Regions from separate parts of the Bacteroides faecis genome, predicted to be linked through region 2. Evidence: riboswitches for the same ligand, from Rfam matches in the RefSeq annotation. Region 2 holds a riboswitch; each other region holds the start of a gene.
What was found. Region 2 has a riboswitch for cobalamin ahead of K6V30_RS20690 (DUF5074 domain-containing protein). Riboswitches for the same ligand answer to the same signal wherever they lie in the genome.
Positions count from the first base shown of each region.

Region 1: another riboswitch for cobalamin. It lies ahead of accC (acetyl-CoA carboxylase biotin carboxylase subunit); the one in region 2 lies ahead of K6V30_RS20690 (DUF5074 domain-containing protein).
Region 3: another riboswitch for cobalamin. It lies ahead of K6V30_RS24990 (DUF5074 domain-containing protein); the one in region 2 lies ahead of K6V30_RS20690 (DUF5074 domain-containing protein).

Region 1 is NZ_CP081916.1:5,958,654-5,966,585, reverse strand. Features, by position in the region: gene K6V30_RS23885 (acyl-CoA carboxylase subunit beta) at 1-790, opposite strand, end outside; gene K6V30_RS23880 (acyl-CoA carboxylase biotin carboxyl carrier protein subunit) at 811-1,320, opposite strand; gene accC (acetyl-CoA carboxylase biotin carboxylase subunit) at 1,343-2,857, opposite strand; cobalamin riboswitch at 2,995-3,199, opposite strand; gene K6V30_RS23870 (thioredoxin family protein) at 3,461-3,784, shown strand; gene pncB (nicotinate phosphoribosyltransferase) at 4,025-5,200, opposite strand; gene hdhA (7alpha-hydroxysteroid dehydrogenase) at 5,475-6,254, opposite strand; gene K6V30_RS23855 (DUF1848 domain-containing protein) at 6,630-7,568, opposite strand.
Region 2 is NZ_CP081916.1:5,238,450-5,246,381, forward strand. Features, by position in the region: gene K6V30_RS20670 (hypothetical protein) at 1-957, opposite strand, end outside; gene K6V30_RS20675 (response regulator transcription factor) at 1,198-1,887, shown strand; gene K6V30_RS20680 (sensor histidine kinase) at 1,897-3,678, shown strand; gene K6V30_RS20685 (DUF5106 domain-containing protein) at 4,428-5,369, shown strand; cobalamin riboswitch at 5,529-5,737, shown strand; gene K6V30_RS20690 (DUF5074 domain-containing protein) at 6,084-7,460, shown strand; gene K6V30_RS20695 (DUF5074 domain-containing protein) at 7,481-7,932, shown strand, end outside.
Region 3 is NZ_CP081916.1:6,237,435-6,245,366, reverse strand. Features, by position in the region: gene K6V30_RS25000 (MATE family efflux transporter) at 1-584, opposite strand, end outside; gene K6V30_RS24995 (IS1182-like element ISBthe2 family transposase) at 706-2,367, opposite strand; gene K6V30_RS24990 (DUF5074 domain-containing protein) at 2,495-4,489, opposite strand; cobalamin riboswitch at 4,633-4,847, opposite strand; gene K6V30_RS24985 (DUF2284 domain-containing protein) at 4,913-5,476, opposite strand; gene cobO (cob(I)yrinic acid a,c-diamide adenosyltransferase) at 5,512-6,051, shown strand; gene K6V30_RS24975 (putative transporter) at 6,057-7,742, opposite strand.

The DNA.
Region 1 (7,932 bases), 720 kb from region 2:
CGTCCGTACAGTTCTGTTTTTTCGTTTCATCCATATTATTCTGAGGCAGGAATGAAAGAAGTTCGCGGATGCTCATCAGCAATTCTTCTTCTGTGTTGCACATAAAGTGCGTTACACCACTCTTGCTGCTGTGAGTCATCGCACCGCCCAGTTCTTCTTTGCTTACCTCTTCGTGAATCACCGTTTTTACCACGTCCGGACCTGTAACGAACATATGGCTCTTTTCCTTCACCATAAAGATGAAGTCGGTAAGGGCAGGAGAGTAGCAGGCACCTCCAGCGCAGGGACCGAGAATGGCGGAAATCTGCGGAATCACTCCGCTTGCCATCGTGTTCTGATAGAAAATATCGGCATATCCCGAAAGACTTTCGATACCTTCCTGAATACGCGCGCCACCCGAATCGTTCAGCGCAATAATCGGAGCACCGTTCTTCAACGCCAGCTGCTGCACTTTTACGATTTTCTTGGCATTGGAAGCTGACAGCGAACCGCCATATACCGTAAAATCATATGCATAAACAAATACCTGGCGACCGTCAATCTTTCCGTAACCAGATACGATACCGTCTCCCGGAATCTTATTTTTATCCATACCGTAGTTGGTACAGCGGTGAACCATCAGTTTGTCCAGTTCTACAAAAGTACCTTTATCGAGCAACATCTCGATACGTTCGCGGGCAGTCATCTTGCCGCTTTCGTGTTGCTTCTCTATCTTTTCCACACCTCCGCCAAGAGAGGCGATGCGGTCACGTTCTTCAAACGTGGCATATGCGTTATTCTTTTCTTCCATAATGCAATCCGTTCTAAATATTATGCAATCGGTTCTAATGTTATTAATGTCTGCTCACCGGTGATGTTATCACCTTCCTGAACCAGAATTTCTTTGATGCGGCAGTCTGAAGATACTTTATAGTTACTTTGCATCTTCATGGCCTCAATCACGATGGCGGTGTCTCCGGCTTTCATTTCCTGACCGACCGTTACGGGTATTTTCACCACCTTGCCCGGCATCGGAGAGGTGATGCAGTCGTTTTGTTCCTCTTCGCCTTTCTTGCGCATGCGCAGGTATTTCGCCTGGCTGTCCACTATCTCTACATTGAAACTGCTATAGTGGGTATTTACCTTGTAGTTTTTACCATTCTCGCGGCGAATCAGTTGCGCGTTCGAACTGCGGCCATCCATCAGAATGTTGCAAGTACCGTTTTCGGCCATTACGACATCTGCTTCAAATGTCTTTCCGTCGATGGTAAGCACCACTTTATTATCTTCCTTGCTGACCAGTTCCACTTCGGCCACACGGTTTCCTATATGAATTTCCATAATTGAATATTCTTTGTTAACGTTAGATTCTCAACACACCTTTGTGCAATCCGAACTCTTTCCACTTGCTGATGGGGCGGTTGTCGGTTGCCATGCCGCTGTTATTCTCTTCAAGATTCATCAGATAGTCCATATATGCGGCAATCAGAGCTACGTTTTCGGAGCGTTCGCTGGTGCGCATGATGCACTGTTGCAGGTATTCGCCGTTCTTGGCGATGAATCCGGTATCGTAATGACCTTCTACAAAGTCGGGAGTATCCATGATGGCACGCAGGTAGCTGATGTTGTTTTTCACTCCGGTGAGTTTATATTCGTGGAGCACGCGGCGCATCCGTTCGATGGCATATTCGCGGCTGGTGGCCCATACTATCAGTTTGCCGATCATCGGGTCGTAGTAAATAGGTATCTCATAACCCTCGTATACATAGCTGTCGATGCGTACACCGATACCGTTCGGTTCTGTAATCTGCTTGATGATTCCCGGGCTTGGCATGAAGTTCATTTCTGTATCTTCGGCACAAATACGACATTCGATAGCGTGTCCGCGTTGCTGAATATCTTTCTGCTTCAACTGCAGTACTTGTCCGTCGGCTACCTTGATCTGCTCTTTTACTAAGTCGACGCCCACTACCTGTTCTGTTATCGGATGTTCCACCTGCAGGCGGGTATTCATTTCAAGGAAGTAGTAGTTACGGTGTTTGTCTACCAGGAACTCGATTGTTCCCGCACCGATATAGTTGACAGCTTTTGCCGCAGCTACCGCTTTCTCTCCCATATCTTTGCGCAATTCCGGAGTGACAAAAACCGAAGGAGTTTCTTCTACAATCTTCTGATTGCGGCGTTGAACGGAACATTCACGTTCGCAAAGGTGAATGACATTTCCGTGTTTGTCACCCAATACCTGAAACTCGATATGGTGAGGCTCTTCGACGAATTTCTCCAGATAAACCGTGTCGTCACCGAAAGAAGACAAGGATTCGCTCTTGGCAGTCGTATATGCTTCTTCTACTTCTTCGGCACTGTGGATGAGGCGCATACCTTTTCCACCGCCACCCATAGAAGCTTTCAGCATCACCGGATAGCCGATCTTGTTGCAAAGTTCTACAGCTTCTTCTACGCTCTTCAGATTCTCTTGTGTACCGGGAACTACAGGGACTCCTGCTTCTATCATTTTTATGCGGGCGGAAATTTTATCTCCCATCGCTTCCATTGTTTCCGGATTGGGGCCGATAAAGATGATGCCTTCTTCCTGGCATCGACGGGCGAAAGTGGCGTTTTCGGAAAGGAAGCCGTAACCCGGATGGATAGCGTCGGCGTGACTCGCTTTGGCCACTTCGATGATTTTGTCTATATTCAGATAACTCTCTTTGGATGCTGCCGGTCCTACACAATATGCTTCGTCTGCGTAGAGCACGTGCTTCGCGGTCCGGTCTGCTTCGGAGAAGATAGCAATGCTCGTTATCTCCATTTCCCTGCAGGAACGCATCACCCTTACGGCGATTTCACCGCGATTGGCTACTAAGATTTTTTTTATCATACTTCTTTCATTTAAGTACATACTTATTTAATGTCTTCCCATCTGACGGACATACTCCACCTGATGAAAACACAGTATTTTCTTGATTTGGGGCTTAACAAATGATGTTCTTTACTCCTAATCCACGAGGTGCAAGAACGCTTTTACGCGAAGTGGCAGGTCTTCTGACTGACTCTTGTCTTATTTGCCTTCCCGAATTAACATCAGTGGCGTAAAATTAGTTCACTTATAAGACATTTAATAGAACTTCACAGCAGCGGGACTGTCCGGGATTTACACCCGATTCCCTTTTAATCATCGTCCGTTGGATACGGATTCCGAACCATTTCGGGGGGCAAAGATAAATAAATATTGAATAGAATATCTTTTTTTTGCACGAAAGTTTCATTTTTGTGCAATGATTTCCTTCGGTGTACATAGGCTATCCGGTTGGATAGGGAGAGCTGACCGGTAAATACAAACAGACTTAACCGGGCTCTTTGAACTCCTTTTTTAGTTTTCCAATAGAACTAAATCTCTGTGTATTAATGTTTATCTCCTAAACCTTCCTTCTTTTATGTTGTTGAGACTTCCAATCATTAATTTAAAAAAGGAGAATCAATCATGAAAGAAAAGAAAATAGCCCGTGAGGCAAGAAACAAGGAGAAACTAGCCGGTGACGACTGGGTAATGGCAGAATTTTATGCAACGTGGTGCCCTCATTGCAAACGCATGGAACCTTTGGTAAAGGAGTTCAAAAGAGAAATGGAAGGTATAGTTGAAGTGGTGCAGGTCGACGTAGATGAAGAAAGCGAACTGGCTAATTTCTATACGATAGAATCTACTCCTACATTTATCCTTCTCAGAAAAGGGGAACAGTTGTGGAGGCAATCCGGCGAACTGTCTTTGGAAAGACTGGGAAGAGCCGTGAGGGAGTTTAAATCTTGAAAAAGTATTAATAAGAGGGAGTATTTCCCTCTGAAAGTTTTAAATCATGTTATGAAACATGCTTTTTTATTTGGATAATTTGCGGATATGCTAAAAGTCCGTATCTTTGCACTGTGTTTTTCATAGTATTAGATTTAAGGTTAACAAAAGGTTGGAGCAAGGCGTTGCTCCTTTTTTTATGCTTATACGTTTGCAGGGCTTTGGCACTCTTTTGTTAAGTAAGTCCGAAAATCCGGGTAATCATTGATTTCCGGTCAGCCTCAATTCATATAGACAGGCTTGTACTTCCTCAGGGCTACCGGTATGCTTTCCGGCATCATCCGAGAGTTTGATACACTCTCTCCATTCTTGGTTGACATTCATCTTGCATTGTGTCAGTTTCATGACGATATTGGAAGGAGTGAATCCGGTATCATTGGTGAGATTGGTGCCGATTCCGAAAGAACAACGGATCTTGCCTTTGCAGTAATCTTGTATGTCGAGCGCTTTAGTGAAGTCGAGCGCATTGCTGAAGACTATTGTCTTGGTGGTTGAATCAATGCCCAACTCTTTGTAACGGGCTACCAGCTTATCGGTAAAATCAAATTCATTTCCCGAATCGCACCGGACACCATCAAAAAGTTTAGCCTGCTTACGACTGAGGTTACTAAGAAATATACCGGAAGTGTATGTATCCGAAAGCGCAATGCCTAAATCGCCGTCATAGACATTTACCCAGTTTTCGAGTGCCATATAGTTGGCATGTTTGTATCCGAATTGAGCCCCGTGAAACATGAACCATTCATGCGGATGTGTTCCCATCATTTTCATGCCGTACTTCATCGCGAAATAACAGTTGGAAGTTCCCGTACAATACCGGGCCGTTTCATTCAGCCTTTTGATGACTGTTTCCTGTACGTCGATGGAAAACCGTCTGCGTGTGCCGAATTCCGAGAAACGTAGTTGGTGCTGATTGGATAATTCAACCTTTTCTGATAGCTTGCAGAGTATCTCGCCCATATCGGCTACATTACCGGTGAACCGATTCTTAATCTCGGATACAATGGCGAGCAGAGGGACTTCGTATAGCGTGACTTTATACAGGAAATCACTCACTTCAATGTGTAGATGACCGGCTTCGTCCAGATGGATAGCGATCTTCTCCGGGTCGAAGCGGAAAGATGAAAGCCATTCCCAATAAACTCGTGGAAGAAACCGGCAGTTGCGTGTCATATAGTTCAGCTCATCTTCCGTAAGCCTCAACCGGCTCAGTTTATGAAATTCGCCTTTGAGGGTTTCCAGGAACTCTTCCGTATATTCGGTTTCATTTCTATCATTGAAACTGAAAGTACCCATTGCATAGGGAAACAATTTAATATAAGCATACGAGGTGGTAAACTTATAGAGGTCTGTATCTAGTAATGTTTTAACAATCATGCTATTCGTTCTTTATATTTAAAAACGTTGTAAAGTTAGCATTTGTTGAACAAAACGACTGCTTAATTGCCAATAATTACTTCTTGGGCTTTTTCTAATACGCCAAATCTATCCTGTCGGTAACATCGTGGGAAAAATATATTTTTTATTCGTTAATTCGGTAAATACGTTTTTTTGAGGGGCGGGTGATCGTCTGATAGAAGTGCAGACAAAAGACGGTACATTGCCGTGAGAAGCAGAATGTACCGTCTTGATGTTTTCTGTCAGAGAGACTTTATGATAGTTCGACTGTAGGATTATGAATGGTCAGTCCACCGTCTACCACAATCGTTTGTCCGGTGATGTATCGTGCATCGTTGGAGGCCAGAAATGCAATGGTGGCTGCAACGTCTTCCGGTTCTCCCAGATAAGGAGTGGCACATTGACCTAAAAAGATATTGCGGACGTCTTCATTGAGATTGTTCACAGCAGCGGGAGTGAGCACCAGACCGGGGGCTACGGCATTGCAACGGATATTTTTCTTTCCCATTTGGGTAGCGATATATTTGGTCAGGTTGATAACACCGGCCTTGCTGGCTCCGTAGAGTGTTCCGTTTGCATCGGCTGTTATTCCGCTGATAGAAGCTACGTTCAGGATATTTCCGCCGCCATGGGCTGTCATGATGGGAATGACTTGTTGCGAGAGATACATGGTACAACAAAGATTCAGGTGAAAGGCTTCATCGAAATAATCGATGTCCAGTTTCTCAATGTTCAAATCACGTTTGGGGTCGGTTCCGCCTACATTATTAATTAGCACGTCCACCTGCCCGTATTCTTTCATTGCGAAGTCAATCAATTCTTTACAGCTCTGGAGCTCTGTAGCAGAGAAATATACAGAACGTACGTCGGCTCCTGATTGGGTGAGTTCGGCAGCAAGCTCATCGGCTCTCTCTTTCGAATAATCGGCAATGACTACTTTGCCTCCCTCGGAGACGATACGACGTGTCGTTGCTTCGCCAATACCGCCGGCAGCACCGGTGATGACGACTACTTTATTTTCAAATCTGTTCATATAATGGAAATTAGATGGTTATCTTCGGTTAAATAACAGATAATAAATGAATTTGTTATGCACTGTAAACCATCTTTAATAGTAATCGATAGCAGATTCGAAAACTTTTGCATCTAACTTAGTTTTATTGACTAAATATTTAAGAAGACTGTTAAATGTTAATGCCTGACTGCTTATTTGTTAATGCGCTTCTTATTCTATTAAACCATGTTATAAGATATCCTGTTTGGGCTTTAAAATTTGGAGATATGCAGAAAGTCCGTATCTTTGTACTGTGTTTTTCATAGTATTAGATTTAAGGTTAACAAAAGATTGGCTGTCTGGGATAGATAGCCTTTTTTTATGCCTTAAACTCAAGGGTGAAAGAGGTAAGTTTTAGAACAATGAGTATTGTCCGTTCCTCAGACTTTTCATATCCCGTTCTTTCACCACGTCGTCTTCTGACAAATTTCCGATAAGTAGGGGAGAGTGTTTATCATGTTTCTTCATATTGTATTCCACGCTGTTATAGTTACCTTTGATGGCATAGCAGTAAATGCATCCGTTGAGACAACTTTCATAAGTGCCTATATCGATACTTTCAATGCAGTTGCAGATGTTGCGCTGATTCTTATCCTTTTTAGCAAGAATCGGATAACCGGTAATTCTTTCAATCAGTTCTTTGTCGACACATAGCCCCGCAGGAATGTTCAGATGTCGCAAGTCAACTTTAGAGGTACAGGTATCCAATTGGAGGGTTGGGTATGCATCCATCGTTTGCCTGAAAGAAACGGCTATCTCTTCTATTTCTTCTTTTGCCGGCGGCTTGATGTTGAACTGTCCTACAGCGGTGCGGATGTGCTGATAGTGATCGATGAACCCCAGCATACATTTTTCAGTATGATCTTTGAGTCCGTCGGCAATACGGGCAAACGCTTCTTTGTGGAAGGAGACGTTGAATTCTTCGTTCGTCAATATCGGGTCATAGCGCCAGATAACTTTCTCCCTCCCTATTTTATCGGAGAGACGTTTAAAGATGTCTATTCGTTTAGCAACAGAAGGCAGGTTGTTTTCTAATTTTTCTCCATATGGATTTAAAGTGAACTGGAAGTAGTATTTGTAGTCTTCCAGTTTATCCAGCTTCTCAATCATCGGAGCCGGATTTTTTGTCCAGAATACAATACAGTCTATTACGGCAGGATTTAAACTGACCTTGCTGATCATCTTGGAATTGAAAGGATTGGGTACTAACACATATCCTTCCTTTATCCGGTTGAAGAACCATGGAGAATAAAATGCCGGAATATCTGTCCGGCGACTGGCACTGATTATCATATATCAAAGTTACGGTAAAACAACCGTATCCCAATATTTTTCGGGTGAAAAAATGATAAATGGAATGGAGATTGGTAACCTCCTTACTTATTGGCATCTGTCAGCAAGGGAGTATATTGAATAAAGATGCTTATATTATATGTTGGAATGTCACTTTGAGGAAGATTGTGAATGAATATGTTAAATGTTAACATGAGAAGTCTAAAATGTTAATAGGATTTCGAGACTATTAAACCGTGTTATAATATCGTCTGTTTTGGCTCTGAAATTTGCTATTTACCTGAAAGTTGGTACTTTTGTACAGTGTTTTTTTCATAAGTATTAGATTTAAGGTTAACAAAAGATTGGTTGCTCGCGATGAGTA
Region 2 (7,932 bases):
TTCAAGAAAATTCATATCCTTATGTGAGTTGTCGGTGTAATATCCCACAAACATATGTCCCGGAGTACGCACTAATATAGGTTCGATATTAATCGAACGAAGCAACGACGCAAACAGTACACTTCCATCCACGCAATTAATCTGCGAAGACTCCAAAGCGTCATCAAAAGTACGGACACGCTGCGAAAAGACGACATTACTGGAAAGGCTCGTGTTAGAAACAGAGCTATAACGGAATTTACGTTTCTGCAAAACATTCCAGAGGGCATATACCTGCTTGTCTACTGCTCCTTTTGCCGTACTTTGATAGCCCAGAAAGCGGTTTACAATACGAGTATTCAAGGCTTCACGCAGTAGCTGGTCGATCATCGGATTCTCTTCATTCACATAGGCCGCAAAGAAAATGCTGGTATCATAGAACTTCGTTCCATTGGCTACATATCCCAACAGGCACTCATTGACGCTACGTACTGAAAATGTACGCACCCGCTGCCCCATATCTTTTCCATTCATTTCTACTTTTACCGCCACGCTCACCGGTTCCGCCTGCACATTATTCTTCAATGCTTCATAATTCCAGATGATATCCGGATAAATGGTATATTCTGTTCTTGGTTTATTCAGTACGAATTCCGATACGGAACGTGAGAAAAACGGAGTTTCGGCAACTTCAATCCGGACCCTGCTGTAAGCTGTCCGCGACTTTACGCGGATGGCAATACATGACTTCGGATTTCCCAGATACATAGAATCGGTAGGAGTAATAACCTGAGCATCTGTGGTCGCTACCGACAAAATAGCCGACGGAAAGATATTCCCTCCCAAATCATCTACTATCTCGAAACCTGAATTAAAAGCAGAATATTTAAAGACTGATATTCCCCCAATTAAAATAAGGAGCACAATGACTGCTCCTATGATTTCGCGTCTATAGCGTTTCAGATCTATTCTTATCATTATCTATATCCTTAATATATGTATTATTACCTTATATCGCTAACAAAGATAACAAATAACAACCGTTTTTTACTTGGGTATTCAACAAAATCTTTTAAATCCCCTCTCACTTGCCACTTTCCGTCGAATGTAATATGATTGTAACATTTGTTTCATCCGCCCGTAACAAAATCTCCTCATCTTTGTCCCGGAATAAAATAAAAACTTAACTTTGTCATATCACATTAATACATATATCTTATGAACGATTACCGTATTTTAGTTGTCGACGATGAAGAAGACCTCTGTGAGATCCTGAAATTTAATCTTGAGAATGAAGGTTACGAGGTGGATACCGCTAACTCTGCCGAAGAAGCGCTGAAAATGGACATCAGCAGTTACCACCTGATTCTCCTGGACGTGATGATGGGAGAAATCTCCGGATTCAAAATGGCGAACATGCTGAAGAAGGACAAAAAGACGGCTATGGTGCCTATCATCTTCATCACGGCGAAAGACACAGAAAATGATACTGTGACCGGATTCAACCTGGGAGCAGACGACTATATCTCGAAACCCTTCTCCCTGCGTGAAGTCATCGCCCGCGTGAAAGCTGTATTGAGACGCACAGCCACAACGGAAACGGAAAAAGTGCCCGAACGACTTGTCTACCAGTCACTCGTGATTGACATCACCAAGAAAAAGGTGAGCATAGATGACGAAGAAGTACCGCTGACTAAAAAAGAATTTGAGATACTGCTTCTATTGGTACAGAACAAAGGACGTGTATTCTCACGCGAAGATATTCTTGCCCGCATCTGGAGTGATGAAGTCTACGTACTCGACCGTACCATCGACGTAAATATCACCCGCCTGCGGAAAAAGATAGGCGAATATGGCAAATGTATTGTCACCCGCCTGGGATATGGATATTGCTTTGAAGCAGAATAATAAACGATTATGAACCTACCTGTCACCCAAAAACATTTCCTTTCTTTCAGCCGGAAGCTTTTCCTTTCGGTCATTTCGTTGTTTCTGGTATTCGCCATCTGCTTTATAGCCTACCAGTATCAGCGTGAAAGAGAATATAAAATCGAGTTACTGAATACGCAGTTACAAGATTATAACAGCCGACTGTATGAACGCCTGAATAATAGCGCAGCTATCGAAGAAGTCACAAGCAAATATATTCGTGAGCATGCGCTACAAGACTTACGTGTCACACTGATCGATCTGCAGGGAAATGTGATCTATGACAGTTATAAGAATCAGAATCAGCCACTAGAGAGCCATCTCAATCGCCCGGAAGTGCAGAAAGCCCTGAAAGAGGGTAACGGATTCGATGTACGTCGTACTTCTGAAACTACCGGATTGCCTTATTTTTACTCCGCCACACGCTACGGAGATTATATGATCCGTTCGGCACTACCTTATAATGTAAGTCTGATCAATAACCTGCAAGCAGACCCGCATTACCTTTGGTTTACAGCTGCCATATCTTTGCTGCTTATCATCATCTTCTACAAATTCACGAATAAACTGGGCACTTCTATCAGCCAGTTACGCGAATTTGCCATGCGTGCCGACCGGAACGAACCGATTGAAATGGCAATGCAATCCGCTTTTCCCCACAACGAGCTGGGCGAGATTTCGCAGCACATTATCCAGATCTACAGACGTCTGCATGAAACCAAGGAAGCTCTTTACATCGAACGCGAAAAGCTGATTACCCACCTTCAGATTTCACACGAAGGACTGGGTATATTCACTAAAGATAAGAAGGAGATTCTGGTCAACAATCTCTTTACCCAATACAGTAACCTGATCTCAGACTCTAACCTGGAAACGACAGAAGAAGTTTTCGCTATCAGCGAACTGAAAGAGATCATCAACTTCATCAACAAAAACCAGCAACAACGTTCACGGGGAAAAGACGAAAAACGTATGTCTGTCACCATCAACAAGAACGGACGAAACTTTATCGTAGAATGTATCATTTTCCAAGATGCCAGTTTCGAGATATCCATCAACGACGTTACCCAGGAAGAAGAACAAGTAAGACTGAAACGCCAGCTGACACAAAATATCGCCCACGAACTGAAAACGCCGGTAAGCAGTATCCAAGGATATCTGGAAACGATTGTCAACAACGAAAACATCTCCCGCGAGAAGATGAACACTTTCCTCGAACGCTGCTATGCACAGAGCAACCGCCTCAGCCGTCTGCTACGTGACATATCCGTACTAACCCGTATGGACGAAGCCGCCAACATGATAGATATGGAACGAGTGGACATCAGCGTACTGGTAGGAAACATCATCAACGAAGTTTCACTGGAACTGGAAGAAAAGCATATCACCGTTATCGATTCACTCAAGAAAGGTATTCAGATAAAAGGTAACTACTCATTGCTCTATTCCATCTTCCGTAACCTGATGGACAATGCCATCGCCTACGCAGGATCGAATATACAAATCAACATCAACTGTTTCCGTGAAGACGAGAATTACTATTATTTCAGCTTTGCAGATACAGGGATAGGGGTATCGCCGGAACATCTGAACCGCCTCTTCGAACGCTTCTACCGGGTAGACAAAGGCCGCTCACGCAAACTTGGCGGCACAGGACTGGGATTGGCCATTGTAAAGAATGCCGTGATCATACACGGCGGCAACATCTCAGCCAAGAACAACCAAGGTGGTGGTCTGGAATTTGTTTTCACATTGGCGAAAGAGAAATAATCTCCATACTATTCTTATTCCTCCTCAATAGGATGGTCACGCGATCTGCATAAAAATCGACCATTCTTCAAAAAGGAATATTCAAATAGGCAAGAAAGCGATTTATTCATCCGTCGTACAGAGATAAACGAAAAAACGCCTCCATTCGGCAACAATCAAATCCCATTATTTACACATAATGGGATTTTCCTGTCCTAAAGAAAGAGTCTCGCCGATATTCCTTTCTTTTCATCCTCGTCACATCTTCCCGACAATCCTTTTATCACTTCCTTCCGATCATCCGACAAGCGCCAACCAGCTTGACCAAAGCTATAAATTCGGCTGCTACCACTTGCCCACCGACCTAAATTAAGTTGCCCACCGAGGAGACCAACCTTACTCACCGAGGAAACTCGCTTTACACACCGACCTAAGCCACCTTACATTGCTTGTAAAATGTGTATATTATCCCTCCTAACATGCAATACTATGCACAATCCCGTATATTATTGCATTGATTTATGCAATTCCTTCTCTGGTTGAATCATTTTCCAACGAACATTTGTGATGAATATCTTAAAAATAGCACATCATCCCCCTCCATTCTTCCCCCTAGAAGCCCTCAGAAAAAATCCTCTCGCAGCCCCATTCATCTCCCGTCTTTCCTAAAAGAAGAACAGAAAAAAAGGAGAATACTTTGATTAAAATAAAAAGGGGATTATCTTTGTCTTCCGTGTTTAGATACAAGTCCAATATAAAAACCGTGAATTATGAAAACGAATATAAATTACCTGTTAGCTTTATGTTTCCTTCTCCTATGCGCCTGCAAAAGCGGTAACGCCTCAAGTCAGAGCAAAAGTGAAACTCCACAAGATACCATCAAATCATTTACCTTGCCCACCATCCCACCCATGCTGACCGCACCGGAACAACGTGCCGACTTTCTTGTAAAGCACTATTGGGACAACGTTAACTTTGCCGACACCAATTATATCCATCACCCGGAAGTCACCGAACAAGCATGGGCAGACTATTGCGACCTGCTAAACCACGTACCACTCGAAACTGCACACGAAGCAATGCGCAAAATGATTGACCGCAGCAACGCAGATAAGAAAGTATTCGCTTACTTCACCGACCTCGCGGATAAATATCTGTACGACCCGAACTCTCCAATGCGCAATGAAGAATACTACATTCCCGTACTGGAAGCCATGATAGCCTCGCCCATACTCGACAAAACAGAAAAGATACGTCCTCAAGCCCGCCTGCAACTGGCACAGAAAAACCGTATCGGTACCAAAGCTCTGAATTTCACCTACACCCTTGCCTCCGGCGCCCAAGGCAATCTGCATCAACTGAAAGCCGATTACATCTTATTATTCATCAACAACCCCGGCTGCCATGCCTGCACCGAAACAATAGAAGGACTGAAAAACGCCCCCTTTATCAACCAACTCCTAAAAGAAAAGAAACTCATCCTCCTCTCCGTCTATCCCGACGAAGAACTCGACGAATGGAGAAAACACCTCAGCGAATTCCCCAAAGAATGGATCAACGGCTACGACAAGAAATTTGCAATAAAAGAGCAACAACTATATGACCTCAAAGCCATCCCAACCCTATACCTCCTAAACAAGGAGAAAACCGTCCTGCTCAAAGACGCCACCGCACAAGCTATAGAAGAATATTTAATGACGAACGCCCAATAAAAAACATACACGCCCAATAACACCTCCGCCACCACACCGCAAAGTCTCCCCGCCTCGTTTGTTCAGCGTTAGGCGGAGGCAGTTCTTTGAGCATTCCTTTTTCTTTCGTATCAAGATGAAAGAAAAAGAACACCTCCTTGCAGAAAACAAATAAACTCTCTATCTTTGCACCGCATTGGTTTGCGCCCCCTCACACGAGGGAAGCAATTAAAAGGGAATCAGGTGTAAATCCTGAACAGTCCCGCTGCTGTAAGTTCCAATAAAATAATGTTGTGAGCAATTCACTCTCAGCCACTGGAAAGAATAAATCCGGGAAGGCGCCCACAACAGGAATAAGTCAGAAGACCTGCCATGTAATTTCGTTTCACTGCTTTCGAGGAAAAAGCGTTGAATCTAATGAACCGGACCTTCGTCTATCATTTCATTCACCATTTTGATTCAGAGAAAGTATGCACAAACTAATAAACTCTGCCAAGTTTATTATGTATGTCCGGTCGAAGCGATTTCGCCCGGACATTTTTATGAATAAAAGAATTTAGCTAATATGGAAAGATATTTAAGTTTACATCATCTCCAACGCTATCCCATGACTTTCTACGATCAGCAGAAAGTCATGAAAGCTCCATATACGTCATGCAATCAACCATTTACTCATACAAGCAAATCCATTATATATCATGTGATATAATATTCTCTTAATCAAATAAATAAAATATGAATTTAAAACAACTGTTCAAGCCGCTTTTGTTCTTAACTGCGGCATTCGTAATTGCGTCTTGTTCTACAGACGACTGTGACCTCGACCACTTGGAAAAACTACAAGGCCTGCCTGCCTTAAAAGCCGGTACATTCCCGGAAGAAGATCTAACACTTAATGTCGGAGAGAAATATGTATACTCCCCCAAAGCAAGCAGTCCGCTGGATATATATTACCAGTGGTATCAGAATGGAGAAGACATGTCTACAGACCCTTCATTCACATTCAATGCCGAACGTCCGTCACGTTCAAAAGTTATCCTGGAACTTAGTAATGATCTGGGAAAAGTTACGTTAGAAAACAAAGTGACCGTTCGGGGAGCTGACTACTCCAAAGGATGCTTCATTATTAACGAGGGCTGGTATGGACATGGGTCAGGAAGCATTTCATACTACAACTACGACAACAACAGCATCGAGCATTGGTGCTACAAGAATCAGAACTTCGGCGATGAATTAGGAGTAACATCACAATCGGGCACTTTGTGGAATGGCAAGTTATACGTCTGCTCCAAGCAAAACAATCAGTTAGTAATCGTAGACCCTAAAACTCTATATGCAGAAAAAAGCATAGGACTATTGTTACCTAGCGGACGCCAAGCCTACGAATTTATACCAGTCAACGATCAATATGCTGTTGTAACGGCAAACGGCGACTTCTACCGCATAGATTTAAACACATTTGAAGCAATAAGAATCTCCACCGGCAGTACTTGGGGAGGTTGCGGTAGCGGAATTGTTTATCAAGATAAACTGCTGCTCAACGTAAAAGGCCAGAAGATTTATAAGATAGATATTAAAACCTTGTGCGGAGATCTATCTCAGTATGATTGGAAGAACCAATTTCCTTACGAGAATATAGATGTATCCACCTCGGGTGGTACTCGTTTTGTAGAATGTAAGGACGGCAATCTCTATACAGTCGAAAGTACTAATGGTGAGAATAATTTAGTAAAAATCAAGCCGGACTTTACTATCGAAAAAGCTCCGATACATGCGAGTTATGAGTCCTCCTCTTTCGGTGCCTACAGAGAAGCGACTTTCTGCGGAACCTCAGACGGCACATTCTACTATATCGCAGGAGGAAAAATCTACCGGGCAACGTTTGACAATCCTGCTCCTACAGAAGCGCTCACCACTTACACCAAAGACGGTTATGGATTTTATGGTGCAGGTATCCGTGTAAATCCCCAAACAAATGAATTGCTTGCAATGTATCTGACCAGCGAATATAACAAAAATCTCATAGTCCGATTCAATGCCACAACAGGAGAAAAGATTTCAGAAATAACCTACGACGGTTACTACTTCCCCGCTACCTTTATTTTTAATTAATAGCAAAACTTAGAAACAAGATGAATAAGTTATATACAACTTTATTAATAGCATGTATTGCAGTAGGATTTACTGCCTGTAATGACGACAATTGCGATGATCTGCATCTTGGCAATCTGGCAAACTATCCAAACGTATTAAAAGGGACATTCCCAACCGAAGACCAGGTGCTGGAACTAGGAGAAACATTAGAAATCACTCCGGAATTACTTAATCCCGAAGACGCTACATATTCATGGCTTCTCAATGGAAAAGAGATCTCTACCGAACAAACATTTACTTATCAGGTCGATAATCCATGTCGGGCAGATCTGACCTGTGTTATCACAAATAAGTATGGAAAAGTAGAAATGAATACAAGTTTTCGTTCCAACCATGACTTTTCCAAAGGTTTCTTTTACCTGGCTGACGGAACATTCAACTTCTACGATACGGAAAAGAAGGTTACCTACAAGGATTGCTATTCCTCTCT
Region 3 (7,932 bases), 1.0 Mb from region 2:
GCGCCCATCATTCCCCAGCCAAATTCGAAGATGAAGATATAATCTAACAGGATGTTGAGAATAGCTGCTGTGGCATTGCACATCATGACATAGTTGGGCGAACCGTCCAAGCGGATATAGAACATGCCTATATTTAAAATTTCATAGAATACGAGGAAGGGTACATACCACGATATGTATTCTATTACATACGGCAACAATTTATCCGAACTGCCCAAGAAGCGTCCCAATGGCTCTACGAAATAGAAACACAAAGCAGACATGATGAGTATAAGAATCGCAGAAAAGACAAGTGCCTGAGTGATATTGATATTGGCTGCCTTACGTTTACCCTGCGATAGGTGAATGGAGGCGACAACCGATCCTCCGACTCCGAACATCAGTCCGATTCCGGCGGCAATCATAAAAAGAGGGGCTGTGATATTGACGGCGGCCAGTGCGTCGCTACCGATTCCTTTTCCTACGAATATTCCATCCGTAATAACGAATATCGCAGAGAAAACCATCCCGAGTACCGTCGGTACCAATAACTTACGGAATAGCGTGGATATGTCCATGCTGCCAAAATCAATGCTGTCTTTCATGACTTTCTACCTTTTATAATTAAAACGGGTGCAAAGGTAGAGGTATGAAAAGGGGGCTGTGTCAAAACTAAGGCACATCCCCTTCTTTTTTTAATATAAAATAGTCGTTCCTCTTTTTTGTCTATGCGACTATTTTTTCAGTAATTAGGTAATAAGGCTTAATATTCGTCGTATTTTGAGTCACACGTGGTCTGATAAAGATAAATATAGTGTGTGCACTCCTTCTCTTTCCTGCTTTTAGTAGTTTTGTACACATCTTTTTGATATTAAAAGCTATAGCAAAGAAGGCAAAGTCCATTGTAACCTTGTCTTCTCCCACATGCCGGAACCTTTTGTATGCCATGTTGTGTTTCATTTGTCCCAAAACTGCTTCCGGTTCTATACATCGCCTTCCCCTATGCCTGATGCCTTCTTCCGAGAGTAACCTTTCCCGTGCCTGCCGTTTGTATTGGTTTAACCGGTGGTTGACTTCTATCATACGGTTCCCCCGAGCTTTAAAGCAACTGCCACACAAAGGACACCCTTCACATCTTTGTGCTTTATATCGGGCACTTTCGGTGATGTATCCGCTTGCTGTTTTGTCATGTCTAGTTCCTATACGGTTCATGTGCTGCCCCATAGGACAAACGTAATAATCCTCCCCCGCATTGTAATGGAGACTCTCCGCATGGAATGGATTGGGGGTATAACGGGGACGCTGTTCTTTATGGAAGTAGTTGTACTTGACAAAGGCTTCTATCCCATTATCTTGCATGAACCGATAATTTTCTTCCGAGCCGTAACCGGAGTCTGCCACACCGACAGTTGGTAAGCGGTTATAGCGTTGCTCAAAGGAGTGGAAGAAAGGTATGAGGGTCAGTGTGTCGGTTGGGTTGGGAAACAGTCGGAAGTCTATGAGGAATTGGTTCTCGGTACCTATTTGCAGATTATATCCGGGTTTGGTCTGTCCGTTTCTCATGGCGTCTTCTTTCATGCGCATGAAGGTGGCATCAGGATCGGTCTTGGAGTAGGAGTTGCGTTCTCCAAGAGTATCAAGATGGTTGTCGTATTCTATCAACTTGTCACGGTACTCCTCAAGTTCCCGGACCTGTTTCTTCTTTTCCCGGATGACCTTCTTTTGTTCCTTGTCCTTTGTTACAGGCTGGTGTTCCAGCACCTCTTTAAGTTCATTCACTATATCTGAGAGCATGGCGGGAGTGAACTCTACGGGTGTATCTTTCATGGAGTTCTCTTGGGCTATGACTTCATCCACCTGCTCCAGGAGAATGCGGATCTTATCCATCAGCTTTGTACGGTTCTTTTCGACTGTCTTGCGCCAGACAAAAGTATATTTGTTGGCTTTGGACTCAATCTTGGTACCGTCGATATACTCTACGTCAAGGCTGATGAAACCTTTGTCGGCAAGGACAAGAACCAACTGTGTGAATACGGTATTTATTTCCTCTTTTACACGGTTTCGAAAACGGTTGATGGTAATAAAATCCGGATGTTCATTACCGGAAAGCCAGATATAATGAATATCACGTAGGAGAAGCTTCTCTATTTTGCGGCACGAATAGATATTGTTCATGTAGGCGTAGATAATCACCTTAAGCATCATTTTAGGATGATAAGGACAACGACCGGTTGCTTTATAAAGCTTCTTGAAATTGTCAAGATTGAGATTATCAACAACAGTATTAACTATGCGAACCGGATCGTTCGCTGCTATGTTTTCATCAATTCTTCCGGGAAAAAGAACTGTTTGGTTGGGAATGTAAGGACGAAAATGTAACTTTGCCATAACGAAAAACTTTATGCCTAAAGATATAAAAACTTTGGGTAATAACAAAGCCCGGGCTTGTGAAAGTCTGGGCTTTGTGCATAAAAAAAGGTTGTGCCAGCGTTTTGACACAACCTCCTTCTTTCTGCTATTTATTGATCCATTCGTCAGAGAACCGGTATACAAAATCGATTCCTGCCGGGCTGGCTCCGCGTTGGCTGTTATATTTGAAGTGAGACTTCTCCGTTGGAGTGCCACTTGAAATATCATATACATATATATCACTATTTACATAGGTGGACTGTCCTACCCAATATTCTTCCGTAGTAGGGTGAATACCCATAATACCATAAATCGTTATGCTGGATTTCAGGAAGTTTACGTCGAAGCTCTGTGTAGTATAGTTGTAGCGAGTGGCACTGGTTGCGTTGAATGCGTCTGTATCCACAAAGTATAAGTTGGGCTGGGTGAAACTTGCACAGAAGCCGACAGAAGGTGACCAACTTGCGATTGGAAGTTCGATCTCATCCGGCATATCCGTTTCGGAGAGTACATTGCCATCATGGTCAAGCGCTACCATTTTAGGAGAAGAGGTGAATGTCGGGCTGTAAAGGCTTCCTGTGTAAGTTGCGGCGAGCGGGCAATAGATATTTCCGTCTGCGCCTTTGGCGATACCCTTAATCTGATGTCCTTCGAATGGGATTGATTTGATAATCTGATCAGTGGCAGGATCGATGATAATTACTTTCTGTCCGCATCCCGCATACACCTTGCCGCGAGAATAAACCATGCGGCCTTTAGTAGCACCTGCTACAGTAAATGCACCGAAGCTTCCGTCGACTGTTGGTTCTACTTTTACAGCTCCATCGCTCAAAGTCAGTGCGGCGATACCTGAAGTGGCTTCCATACCCGATTCTGAATATTGAACGTATGCACGTGTCGGGCTGACTACTACTAAGTGTTGAGGCCACGTAGATTTACCTTCCGGAGTCATGATTACCAAAGGATCAGCGTATTCCATTTTAAACGTATGGGCATCACATACCACGAAACGTCCGGCTCCTCCCTGACCGCTGCCATTTTGAGTAATTATATAAATCTTATCGTTTGCCATATACATGTCCTGAACTACATTTCCTATTTCCATACCATTATTGGCATTTTCGAAAACGTTGCTGTATTCAACTCCGTTTTTATCATAAAAATAGATCGTTCCATTGGCACTACTCATATTGCCTTCACAGACTACGAAAGTACCTTTTGTATCAGTAAAGTCAATAGAAGCACATACTTCGATGGAAGCAAACATCGTATTCCCATTCTCGTGGATACCTACCAGAGTTACAATACCTCCATTGTAGGATTGGTCGGTATAAGCAGGAGCTTTTACTGTTAGTGTTTTTGCATTTTTGTTGAGAGTGAATGTCCACCCTTCTGGTTTCTTCAAGAAATCTACGCTGATTATTTTGTCCATATTCAGTGAAAGAGTTTTCTTTTCGTTGAAGTTGAAAACGTAGTAAGGACGTCCGTCGGTCGGTTTCACGAAAGAGAAACTGTTTACTCCTTTGGTGGTAGGTATGCTGAAACTGGTTCCATTTGTCAGAGTAAAGACAACTTCCATTTCTGAAGGGATCACTGACTGAAAGAAGGACTCGTTGGCCTTTACGTCTTTTCCAGTCGTATCTTTGAGCCGTTCTCCATCTACTGTCCAGTATCCGTCAGTATCAACACTTAGTTGTGGTGCTGCTCCGGTTACGCGGAGTTTTTGTCCGTCTACAAGCAGAAATTGGGTTTCTCCGTTTGCGGTGATTGTCCAGTAATAGATTCCATCTTCTGCCTTCACTCCGATTACAGGGGCATCTGCTCCCTTTTCTCCGTGTTTGACGATAATCGTTTTATTGTCGCTGAAAGTAATCTTTATACCTTCGTCCGTTTCTTCATAGTTGGTGATAAACTTGGCATTCTCGTAAGCCGAAACGATTGTCTGAAGATTGCTGAGGTTTTCTTTTAACTGAGAGAGTTCGGTTTTTATCCCCTTCACTTCATCCCATAACTCATCGTCGTTGTAACATCCTGCAATTAGAATACTAAAAAGGGCGAAGGTCATCAGTCTGACTGCCCAGAAACGCATTTGCTTTCTCATAAATGTAAATTATTTGATATTAAACAAAAAATCCCCGTTTGTTTAGATAGCTATAATCTACACAAACGGGGACACTAATATCTATATCAAATAAAATATAAATGCTTATTTTCTATTTGACCGTAACCCGAAATCCCGCAGGTGTAAATCAGAGCATCAAGGCAGGTCTTCTGACTCATCTCTTCTGACAACACCTTCCCAGGTTTGTGAACCCAGTGGTTTCAAGTTGCAGTTTTGCTCTGACAGGCAGAGCCAAGATTTACAGCAGCAGGTTCTGTTGCCGGTTTGCACGGCATTCCCTTTTCATTCCTTAACAGTATGTCCACTGTTTTCGGAAACCTTAACGCTACAAAGGTATAAAGTTTTGTTAATATCTTGTTTGTTTTATCAAAAGAATTTTTGTTTGTTCTGATATTGAATCGTTTACAGGTCTTTTTGTATATCTCCGAATATTCCGCTTACTAACAGTAAGTATTCCGGCATCCTGTCTTTATCTCCCCATTTTAATTCAATATGTAGTAGTTCGGATGCTGTTTTACCTATATCGAACCCACAGGCTTCCAGTGACGGACGTACCCGTTCGGGATATAGGCAAGGTTTTCCTTCTGTGCGTGTACATGTGGGGCAGAGCAGGCAAGAGACGGGAAAGAATGCACGTCCTTTATACGTTTTTTCCATTTCCAGCAGTAATTCATCTGTCCGTTTCCGTTCAGTCTCCATCATTTCTTTACCGAAAGAGATAACATCTGTAATTCTTTCCGGATGTAGAGGAGTTATTTTCGTCCCGATAATCAAAGCTGTTTGGCATTGGGAAAGGTAATGATCTACATTGAATGAGAATGGAGGACATGCCCAATAAGTGTTATAGCGGGTGCATTGCCGGCAGAATCCGATAAATTTTTCGGCATCCCGATAGTTTGCCATGTATTCGGCAACGGGAATGGTAGCGGTAAAGTCTTCAGCAATATAGTCTTCTCTTGTTTTCATATCACAAAGATATAGTTTATTTTTGTACTGCGGTTATTAATCATTCAGAGGAAAATCAGATGGAAAAAGGATACATTCATATTTATACGGGTGATGGAAAAGGAAAGACGACGGCAGCATTCGGCCTGGCAGTCCGTGCCCTTTGTGCAGGTAAAAGCGTATTCATCGGGCAGTTTGTCAAAAGCATGAAATACAATGAAACCCGTATGGTTGAAAAGTTCGACCGGATTTCGATAGAACAGTTCGGCAACGGATGTATGCTGACCCGTGAAGCTACGGAAGCAGATATCCGTGCGGCACACGAAGGGTTGACAAAATGCAGGGATGTTCTGCTTTCCGGAGAATATGCAGTCGTTATATTGGATGAATTGACCATTGCCCTCTTTTTAGGTTTATTGGAACTGGATGATGCGTTACAACTGTTGCGTAGCAAGCGTCCGGAAACGGAGGTCGTTATTACCGGACGCTATGCACCGCAGGAGTTGATTGATATAGCCGATCTTGTCACCGAAATGCGGGAAGTAAAGCATTATTATAAACAAGGCGTATTGTCGCGTGACGGAATAGATCGTTAGCAAAGCTATCCCAACGATAGAATCAATAATTGTGCCGTCAGCACCCGCAGAAACATGGTAAGCGGATAGACTGTAGCATAACCTACGGCTGGTGCATCGCAGGAAGTGAGGTCATTGGAGTATGCCAGTGCCGGCGGGTTAGTGGTAGAGCCTGCCAGAACACCGATTAACGTGAAGTAATTCAGCTTGCAGTAATAACGTCCTACCAATCCCGTAATCAGAAGAGGCAGAATGGTGATGATAACTCCGTAACCCACCCATATATATCCTCCGCCATGAATGATGGTATCTACGAATCCTTCTCCTGCTCCCAGACCTACACAAGCGAGGAAGATGGAAATACCGATTTCACGGAGCATCAGGTTGGCGCTTATGGTAGTGTAAGTAATCAACTTATATTTCGGTCCGAAACGGCTGATCAGAATAGAGACGATGAGCGGACCACCTGCCAGTCCCAGTTTCACCGGTTGGGGAATACCCGGGAAGGCAAAAGGAATACTACCCAGAATACAACCCAATGCGATACCTATAAAAATAGGAATCAGATTAGGGTGATTCAGGCGCTTCATTGAGTTACCCAGTACTTTCTCGGCATGAGCAACGGCAAGCTCGGTACCAACGATGGTGACACGGTCGCCCATTTGCAACTGCAGCTGCGGGCCGGCAACCAAGTCCACTCCCGAACGGTTGATGCGGGTAATGCTTGCTCCGAAGTTATTTCGTATTTTCAGTTGTGAGAGAGTCTTGCCGTTGAGTTCCGGTTTGGTTATCAGGATGCGGCGTGAGATGAGCTGTTTGTTCAGCTGTTCCCATTCCATTTTTATTTCCTTGCCGAAGAAGATGGTGATTGCTTCCACATCAATCGGTGTAGAGATGACTAGGATAATGTCTCCTACATGTATGACCGTTTCAGAGTTGACCAATTCTGTTTCTCCTCCTTCACGGTGTTTGATACGTGAAATGACGAACTTACGATTCAATAACGGACGAAGTTCTTTAATCTTGATACCGTCTACCGATTCGTTTCTTACCTCGATGGAGACAGGACGTACGGTAAGTTCCTGCAAATGTCCCAAACCTACTTCCGCTTCTTTTTCTTCCTGTGCGGTATTGATGCGCAGAAGATATTTCAAGGCGAGCAATGACAGGATGATGCCTACGACACCCAGCGGATAGCTGACAGCATATCCCAATGCTATATCGGGGGCGTCTATACCGTTCAGGTCACTGTTGGCCTGCTGCGCAGCTCCCAGTCCGGGGGTGTTGGTGACGGCTCCGGACAAGATACCTACCATGGTGGTAATCGGAGTTCCGGTAGTAAAGTGGAGAATAACGGTGATTCCTACTCCCAATGCCACTACCAGCACAGCCAGCATATTCAGCGTGAAACCTCCTTTCTTGAAGGCCGAGAAAAATCCCGGTCCTACTTGCAGACCGATAGAGTAGACAAACAGAATCAATCCGAACTCTTTCAGGAAGTGGAGCAGGTGCTCGTCCAGATTCATGTTGAAATGACCGAATACGATTCCGACAAAGAGTATCCAGGTGACTCCCAGAGATACTCCCCGTACTTTAATTTTTGCCAGGATGATTCCGAACGCTATGGTCAGCGACAGAATCAGCACGGAGTGTGCCACTCCTCCACCCCAAAGGTTGGGGTAACCTTCGAATAAATTTCTTAGAACTTCCATTTTGATTTTTATATTATATCATGATATTTTGTTGTGTTAAAAGTATCCCCGGAGAAATCACTTCTACAGGGATACGCACACATTGAGTATGACGACTTTGAGCCGTCTCTTAGTTATTTGTAATAGAGAGAATCATTCACTTAAATTTCTTCCGTTGATGTCGGGCGGAACATAGTCTCTATTTTTGCTG